Regions from separate parts of the Bradyrhizobium sp. HKCCYLR20261 genome, predicted to be linked through region 1. Evidence: riboswitches for the same ligand, from Rfam matches in the RefSeq annotation. Region 1 holds a riboswitch; the other holds the start of a gene.

Region 1 (4,197 bases):
AAGCGGCTGGAGACGTCGGTGATCGACCGCCATCCGGATCTCGTGATCTGGCAGGTCGGCACCAATGCGGTGCTGCGCGACCTCGATCCGACCGAGACCGCCAAGCTGGTCGAGGACGGCGTCGCCAAGATCCAGGCGGCGGCATCCGACGTCGTGCTGGTCGATCTGCAATATTCGCCGAGGGTCAACGAGCGTTCGGAGAACGCCAGCCGCATGAACAAGCTGCTCGGCCGCATCGCCGAGCTGCATCACGCCGGCATCTTCCCGCGCTTCGAGGTGATGCGCGACTGGCATGAGCGCCAGGCGATCCCGATGAATGAGTTCGTGATCTCGGACGGCCTGCACATGAGCGACTGGGGCTACGCCTGCTTCGCCCAGCTGCTCGGCGACGACATCATCCGCTCGGTCGGCCAGGTCAAGCTCGGCATCAACCAGCCTGCGGAAGTGCTGACCTATCGGCCGATGTGACGAGGGCGGGTAGCAAAGCTATCGCATATGAAAATTCGGGGCTGTCGCGACCGACCGCTCCCCGCAGTTAGTTACTCCGTCATGCCCGGGCTTGTCCCGGGCATCCACGTCGTTCTCAGCGTGCCGAACGGCGTGGATGACGCTGTTGAGACGGACGAGCGCACCACTGCGATCGTCAAATGAGATTCGCTACGCGGACTTCAGGGCCGCGTCGAGATCCTCGATCAGATCTTCGGCATGCTCGAGGCCGGCGGAGAAGCGGATGAAGCCCTCGCTGATCCCAAGCTCGGCGCGCGCCTCCGGCGTCAGCCGCTGATGCGTGGTCGTTGCGGGATGCGTGACCAGCGTCTTGGAGTCGCCGAGATTGTTGGAGATGCGCGCGAGCTTGAGCCCGTTGAGCGTGCGGAACGCCGCGGGCTTGCCGCCCTTGACCTCGAAGCCGACCAAGGTCGAGCCGGCGCGCATCTGCTTCCTGACCGTCGCCGCCTGCGGATGGTCCTCGCGGCCCGGATAGATCAGCCGCGAGATCTTCGGATGCGCGGCGAGGAAGTCCGCCACCTTCGCCGCCGTGTCGGTCTGCGCGCGCACGCGCACGGCCAGCGTCTCGAGGCCCTTCAGCAGCACCCAGGCATTGAACGGCGAGATCGACGGGCCGGTCTGGCGCATGAAATTGTGGATGTGCTCGGCGATGAACGCCTCCGACGACAGGATCACGCCGCCGAGGCAGCGGCCCTGGCCGTCGATATGCTTGGTCGCGGAGTACACGACGACATCGGCGCCCAGCGCCAGCGGGCTCTGCCAGATCGGGGTGGCGAAGACGTTGTCGACGATCAGCCGCGCGCCATGGGCATGCGCGATCTCGGCGATCGCCGGAATGTCCATCACGTCGAGCGTCGGATTGGTCGGGCTCTCCAGGAAGAACGATTTGGTGTTCGGCCGGACCGCCTTCTGCCACTGGTCGAGGTCAAGCCCGTCGACCAGGGTCGACTCGATGCCGTAGCGCGGCAGCAGGTCCTCGACGACGTAGCGGCAGGAGCCGAACAGCGCCTTGGCCGCGACGACATGGTCGCCGGCGCGCAGGGGCGCCAGGATCGCGGTGGTGACGGCGGCCATGCCGGTGGCGGCCGAGCGGCAGGCCTCGGCGCCTTCGAGCTCGATCATGCGGCGCTCGAACATCGCCGTGGTCGGGTTGGAGAAGCGCGAATAGATGAAGCCGGGATCCTCGCCCTTGAAGCGCGCCTCGCACTCCTCGGCGGTGGCGTAGACGAAACCCTGCGTGAGATAGAGCGCCTCGGCGGTCTCGCCGAATTCGGAGCGCAGGCCGCCGGAATGCACCAGCCGGGTTTCGGGACGGTAGTGGGCGAACGACGCCGGCGCCTTCGCGGGGGACTTCGACATGTGACCTCCATCGTGACCACCGCGCCTGGCGATGGGCACAAAAAAACCGGCCTGGGAAAACTCCTCACGGCCGGGATCACAATCGTCCCCGGCCTGTTTAGCGACTTATTTAACGTGGCTGCAAGCCGGCCGGCTCAAATCACCACGGGATAAGTCGTGCTCATAGTCCCACCTGGCCTTTCCGTCAAGCCAGCCATCGGATAACCGGTCAAAAGACCCTATATAGGCTCGCATAGCCGCCATTCCGGCAAAGGATCAGGTCTTGCCGTTTTCGCTTCCCGCCGACGCCCATGGCATCCTGCCCGACCGCATGATCGTGGCGATGGCCGAGGCTGGCCTGATCATCCCGGAATACGATTTCGTCGAGAGCCAGATCCAGCCGGCGAGCCTCGACCTGCGGCTGGGCGACGTGGCGTATCGGGTGCGGGCGAGCTTCCTGCCGGGGCCGGGCTCCACGGTGGCCGAGCGCATCGACGAGCTGAAGCTGCACGAGATCGCGCTGGCCGATGGCGCGGTGCTGGAGACCAACTGCGTCTACATCGTGCCGCTGCTGGAGAGCCTGGCGCTGCCGAAGGACATCGTCGCCGCCGCCAATCCGAAGAGCTCGACAGGGCGGCTCGACGTGTTCACCCGCGTGATCGCCGACGGCACCCGCCGCTTCGACATGATCGGCGCCGGCTATCACGGTCCGCTCTATGCCGAGATCAGCCCGAAGACGTTTCCCGTCTTGTTGCGCGAGGGCTCCCGCCTCTCCCAGGTCCGCTTCCGCTACCGCGATGCCGTCTTGTCCGAGGATGAGCTCATCGCGCTGCACGAGGCCGAGCGGCTGGTCGATCGCGACGATGCCGATCTCACCGGCGGCGTGGCGCTGTCCGTCGACCTCTCCGGCAGCAATGCCAACGGCTATGTCGGCTACCGCGCCAAGCGCCATACGGGGGTCGTCGATGTCGACCGCCGCGGCGGCTATCCGGTGGAGGAATTCTGGGAGCCGATCAAGGCGCGGCCCGACGGCAGCCTGATCCTCGATCCCGGCGAGTTCTACATTTTGGCCTCCAAGGAAGCCGTGCAGGTGCCGCCGGACTACGCCGCCGAGATGGTGCCGTTCGATCCGCTGGTCGGTGAATTCCGCGTGCACTATGCCGGCTTCTTCGATCCCGGCTTTGGCTATGCCGGCGCCGGCGGGCAGGGCTCCCGCGCCGTGCTCGAGGTGCGCTCGCGCGAGGTGCCGTTCATCCTCGAGCACGGCCAGATCGTTGGCCGGCTCGTCTACGAGAAGATGCTGGCGCGGCCGAACGCGATGTATGGCAGCCGCATCGGCTCCAACTACCAGGCGCAGGGCTTGAAGCTCTCCAAGCACTTCCGCCTGTAGCGCGCTGCGCGCGCACCCCCAATGCATCCGGCGCACGCCGCGATGTGCTAGAGACGACCGATAATTGCGCTGCGACACCAACCGCAGCCACGCGGGGAGCGAACATGTCCGAGATCGGCCTAGCCGACACTCCGGTCGGCGAGGGGCGGCCCGTGCCGCCCGTCAAGCCGTCGCGGAACGCGGTGGCCGACGGGCCGATCCTCAAGACGCTGCTGTCGCTGGCCTGGCCCAACATCATCGCCAACACTGCCGGCACCTGTGTGGTCATCGCCGAGACCTCCTATATCGGCCGCCTCGGCATCGAGGCGCTGGCCGCGATGGCCCTGGTGTTCCCCCTGGTGATCCTGACCATGACGATGTCTGGCGGCGCGATGGGCGGCGGCGTCGCCTCTGCGATCGCGCGCGCGCTCGGCGCCGGCGACACCGACCGCGCCTCCACGCTCGCCTCGCATGCGCTGCTGATCGCACTGTCGTTCGGCGCGACCTTCATGGTCGGCATGCTCGTGTTCGGCCCCGGCCTGCTGGAGACGCTCGGCGGCCGCGGCACGGTGCTGAGCCACGCCGTGGCCTATCTGCAGATCTTCTTCGGCGGCGCCATGCTGCCCTGGCTGATGAACTCGATGGCCGGCATTCTGCGCGGCACCGGCAACATGAAGCTGCCGTCGTTCATGATTTTGAGCTCGGCGCTGCTGCAGATCGTGCTCGGGGGAACGCTGAGCCTGGGCCTCGGCTTGGGCATGCGCGGCGTCGCCGCCGGCGCGCTGCTCGCCTTCAGCGTCAGCATCTCGGTGATGGGCTGGTATCTGTTCTCCGGCCGCGCCCGCGTGAGACCGAAGCTGCGCGGCCTGAAGATCAGCGGCGCGATGTTCGCCGACATCCTCAAGGTCGGTGCGGTCGCTTGCTTCTCGCCGCTGCAATCGGTGCTGTCGATCGCGATCTTCACCCACATGCTGGCAGGCTTC
Region 2 (4,197 bases), on a different contig from region 1:
GCGCCGGGTCAGGAATTCGTCCGCCTCGACCGCGGTCTTGCCCGTCTCGGTCGGAAAGTGGATCAGGATGAAATTGGTGACGCTCGGCGTCACCTTGAGCCCGAGCTTGCCGATCTCCTCGGTGAGCCGGTTGCGCCACGTCTCCGTGTGCGTCTTCGACATCTGCTGATGCGCCGTGTCCTCGATCGCCGCGACGGCCGCGAGCATCGCCGGCGCCGACACGTTGAACGGCCCGCGAATGCGGTTGATGGCATCGACGATGTGGGCGGGTCCGAACATCCAGCCGACGCGCAGTGCCGCGAGGCCGTGGATCTTGGAGAAGGTGTGGGTCACCACGGTGTTCTCGGTGGTCGCCACCAGCTCGAGGCCGAACTCATAATCGTTGCGCGAGACGTAGTCGGCATAGGCGGCGTCGAGCACCAGCAGGACATGCGCGGGCAGGCCGGCGCGCAGCCGCCTGACCTCGTCGAACGGGATGTAGGTGCCGGTCGGATTGTTCGGGTTGGCGAGCCAGACGAGCTTGGTGCGTGGCGTCACCGCGGCGAGGATCGCATCGACGTCGGTGCGGTACTCGGTCTCCGCGGCCACGACGTTCTTGGCGCCGCAGGCCATGGTGGCGATCGGATAGACGAGAAAGCCGTGCGCCGTGGAGATCGCCTCATCACCCTCGCGCAGGAACGTGTGCGCCAGGAGATTGAGGATCTCGTCGGAGCCGGCGCCGCAGACGATGCGGTCGGGATCGAGGCCGTAGGTGCGGCCGATCGCTTCGCGCAGCACCCGCGAGGTGCCTTCCGGATAGTCCTCCAGATGCGTGGCCGCGCTCTTGAAGGCCTCGATGGCCTTCGGCGAGGGGCCGAACGGGGTCTCGTTGGCCGACAGCTTGAACACCTTGCGGCCGGGCTCGGGCTTGGGGCTCTTGCCGGGCGTGTAGGGTGCGATGTCGAGAATGCCGGGGTTCGGCACGGGGCGGTTCATCATCAACTCCGGACAATCATCTCGGGCGCAAGGTTGGCCTCAGCTCGGAACCGTATAGCGTTTCGCATGGCCGCCGACGAGCGCCGCCGAGCGCACCGAGGCGCCCGCCGCGATCAGCGCGGCCTTGATGCTGTCGAGGTTCGACGGCGCCTCGATCGACACCAAAAGAGCGGCGCTGTCGAAGGCGGTATCGGGCACCGCGACGACGTCCGCCAGCGGCGACAGCGCCCGCGACACCTGCGCATTCCAGCCGGAGACGCGGATGCTCCAGGTCTCGACCTCCAGCACCAGTGCGTCGTCGGCGACGCGCGACACCGCGAACACCGGCAGCGCGGCCGGATGGTCGGCACGCTCGATGAAGGGCAGCCGCGCGATGATCTTCGGCGCGCCGACAGGCTCGAGCGTGATCCACCATGGCGTATGGCCCGAGGTCGTCGATACCAGCGCCAGATCGCCCTTCGAGCGCGCCACTGCTTCAACCGCGGCCTGGGCGCTGAAATGGGCGACGTAGGGCACGACGAAGCCGAAATGGAACCTCGCGGAGTCACGCATCGCGGACTCGCCGACCGAGACGTCGGCATGCACCGAGAACGGCGCCTGGACATAGGTGAAGGTCGAGACGATCACCCGCCAGATGCCCTCGACGGTGTCCAGCGGCAGGATGCCGCGATGGCGCTGCACCAGGCGGCGCATCATGTCGGCCTCGCGCGCCGGGCGGAACGCCGAGCCGACCTCCTGGGTCTTCTTGACCTTGATCAGCCGGTCGATGATGTCGGCCCGCTGCATCAGCAAGTGGTGCACCTGCTCGTCGATCGCGTCGATCTCCTTGCGCAGATCGGCGAGCGAGGGCGGGGCGGGCGGCGGGTTCGACATGTCCGGATCACTCTGCGCGGGGGGAACGGGTTGCCGTTCTGTCCGATGCGCCGGGCCTGTGCAACAGCAAGTTTACCTTGTGCTGCCTAGGCTTGGCTGGTCTGCAGCCGTGGAAAGCCCGATCGGCGGTCAACCCCAGCTTGCCTTGACGAGGAGCGCCCGCGGGACTAGTTTCTGCTCGTTCCGTGGTCATTTGAGCCGGCCGGCTTGCAGCCACGTTAAAAAACTCGCTAAACAGGCCGGGGACGTTATCGATCCCGGCCGAACCCCAGTTCAGGCCGGGTTTTTCATGGCCTGATATGTCACGTGGTTCGGGAGCCCTTGCCGGAAGGCCGGGGTGAGAGACATGACAGGCCTGACGCCGAAATCCACCTCCGCGCTGCGCAGCGTTGCGCCGGAAGAGCGTTCGCACGAGGTCGACCATCCGAGCTCGCTGGTCGCGCAGTTCGGCGCCGACAAGCCGCTCAAGCTCGATTGCGGCGTCGACCTCTCGCCGTTCCAGATCGCCTACCAGACCTATGGCGAGCTGAACGCCGACAAGTCCAATGCCGTGCTGATCTGCCACGCGCTGACCGGCGACCAGCATGTCGCCAACCGCCATCCGATGACCGGCAAGCCCGGCTGGTGGGAGACCTTGGTCGGCCCCGGACGGCCACTCGATCCCGCGCGCTACTTCATCATCTGCTCGAACGTGATCGGCGGCTGCATGGGCTCGACCGGCCCGGCCTCGCTGAACCCGACGACCGGCAAGGTGTGGGGTCTCGACTTCCCGATCATCACCATTCCCGACATGGTGCGCGCGCAGGCGATGCTGATCGATCATCTCGGCATCGACACCCTGTTCGCCGTGGTCGGCGGCTCGATGGGTGGCATGCAGGCGCTGCAATGGACGGTGGCCTATCCTCACCGCGTGTTCGCGAATCTCGCGATCGCCTGCGCGACGCGGCATTCGGCGCAGAACATCGCCTTCCACGAGCTCGGCCGCCAGGCTGTCATGGCCGATCCGGAATGGGATCACGGCCGCTACGCCGACAAGGCCACGCATCCGCATCGCGGGCTGGCGGTGGCGCGGATGGCGGCGCACATCACCTATCTGTCGGACGCCGCGCTGCATCGCAAGTTCGGCCGCCGCATGCAGGACCGCGAGCTGCCGACCTTCTCGTTCGATGCTGATTTCCAGGTCGAGAGCTATCTGCGCTACCAGGGCTCGTCCTTCGTCGAGCGCTTCGACGCCAACTCCTATCTCTATCTGACGCGGGCGATGGACTATTTCGACATCGCCGCCGACCATGACGGCGTGCTGGCCGCGGCGTTCCGCGGCATCCAGACCCGGTTCTGCGTGGTGTCGTTCACCAGCGACTGGCTGTTTCCGACGTCGGAGTCGCGGGTGCTGGTGCATGCGCTGAACGCGTCGAGCGCGCGGGTGTCGTTCGCGGAGATCGAGACCGACAAGGGGCATGACGCGTTCCTGCTCGACGTGCCCGAATTCTTCGAGATCGCCAGCGCGTTTCTCGACTCGGCCGGCAAGGCGCGCGGCCTCAAGCCTGCGACGGGAGGCTGAGCCATGAGCCTGCAAGGTGTGTTGCCGCTGGACGGCTTTTCCGGCGGTGAGGTGCTGGCCTATCGCCCCGATCATCTGTTGATCGCCGGCATGGTCGAGCGCGGCTCCAAGGTGCTCGACATCGGCTGCGGCGACGGCGATCTGTTGCAACTCTTGGAGAGCCGCGGCATCGACGGCCGCGGCATCGAGCTGTCGCGCGAGGGCGTCAACCATTGCGTCGCCAAGGGGCTCGCGGTGGTGCAGGGCGATGCCGACACCGATCTCGTCGACTATCCCGACGACGCCTTCGACTACGTAATCTTGTCGCAGACCCTGCAGGCGACGCGCCGGCCGAAGGCCGTGCTCGAAAATCTGCTGCGCATCGGCCGCCGCGCCATCGTCACTTTCCCGAATTTCGGCTTCTGGCGGCTGCGCCTGCAACTGCTCGTCGGCGGCCACATGCCGCGCACCGACAATCTGCCCTTCACCTGGTACGACACGCCCAACATTCATTTCTGCACCATCAAGGACTTCGTGCAGCTCTGCGACGAGATCGACGTGAAGATGGAGCGCGCGGTCGCTCTTGATAGTTACGGCCGTCCATTGCGCGTGGCCATGCCCTGGTGGTTCTGGAACATGTTCGGCGAGCAGGGCGTGTTTCTGCTGAGCCGGGGGGAACGGCGGTAGGGGCGCCGTCCGCTGCCCAGCATGCTGTAGACGTTTGTGTCCCGCTCTCTCAACCGTCATGGCCGGGCTTGTCCCGGCCATCCACGTCGTGCGGCACCCTGAGAACCACGTGGATGCCCGGG

The links. A riboswitch is a leader RNA that binds a small molecule or an ion and turns the genes downstream of it on or off. The one in region 1 is predicted to bind S-adenosylmethionine.
Region 2: it holds a riboswitch for S-adenosylmethionine, as region 1 does, so the genes downstream of both, metX (homoserine O-acetyltransferase MetX) here and ACQR1L_RS03185 (O-succinylhomoserine sulfhydrylase) in region 1, are expected to answer to the same signal.

The regions. Positions count from the first base shown of each region.
Region 1 is NZ_JBNPUZ010000001.1:685,057-689,253, reverse strand. It holds gene ACQR1L_RS03190 (GDSL-type esterase/lipase family protein) at 1-468, shown strand, start outside; gene ACQR1L_RS03185 (O-succinylhomoserine sulfhydrylase) at 658-1,866, opposite strand; SAM riboswitch at 1,943-2,022, opposite strand; gene ACQR1L_RS03180 (2'-deoxycytidine 5'-triphosphate deaminase) at 2,129-3,235, shown strand; gene ACQR1L_RS03175 (MATE family efflux transporter) at 3,340-4,197, shown strand, end outside.
Region 2 is NZ_JBNPUZ010000008.1:323,500-327,696, forward strand. It holds gene hisC (histidinol-phosphate transaminase) at 1-975, opposite strand, end outside; gene ACQR1L_RS21270 (chorismate mutase) at 1,015-1,848, opposite strand; SAM riboswitch at 2,024-2,103, shown strand; gene metX (homoserine O-acetyltransferase MetX) at 2,195-3,409, shown strand; gene metW (methionine biosynthesis protein MetW) at 3,413-4,075, shown strand.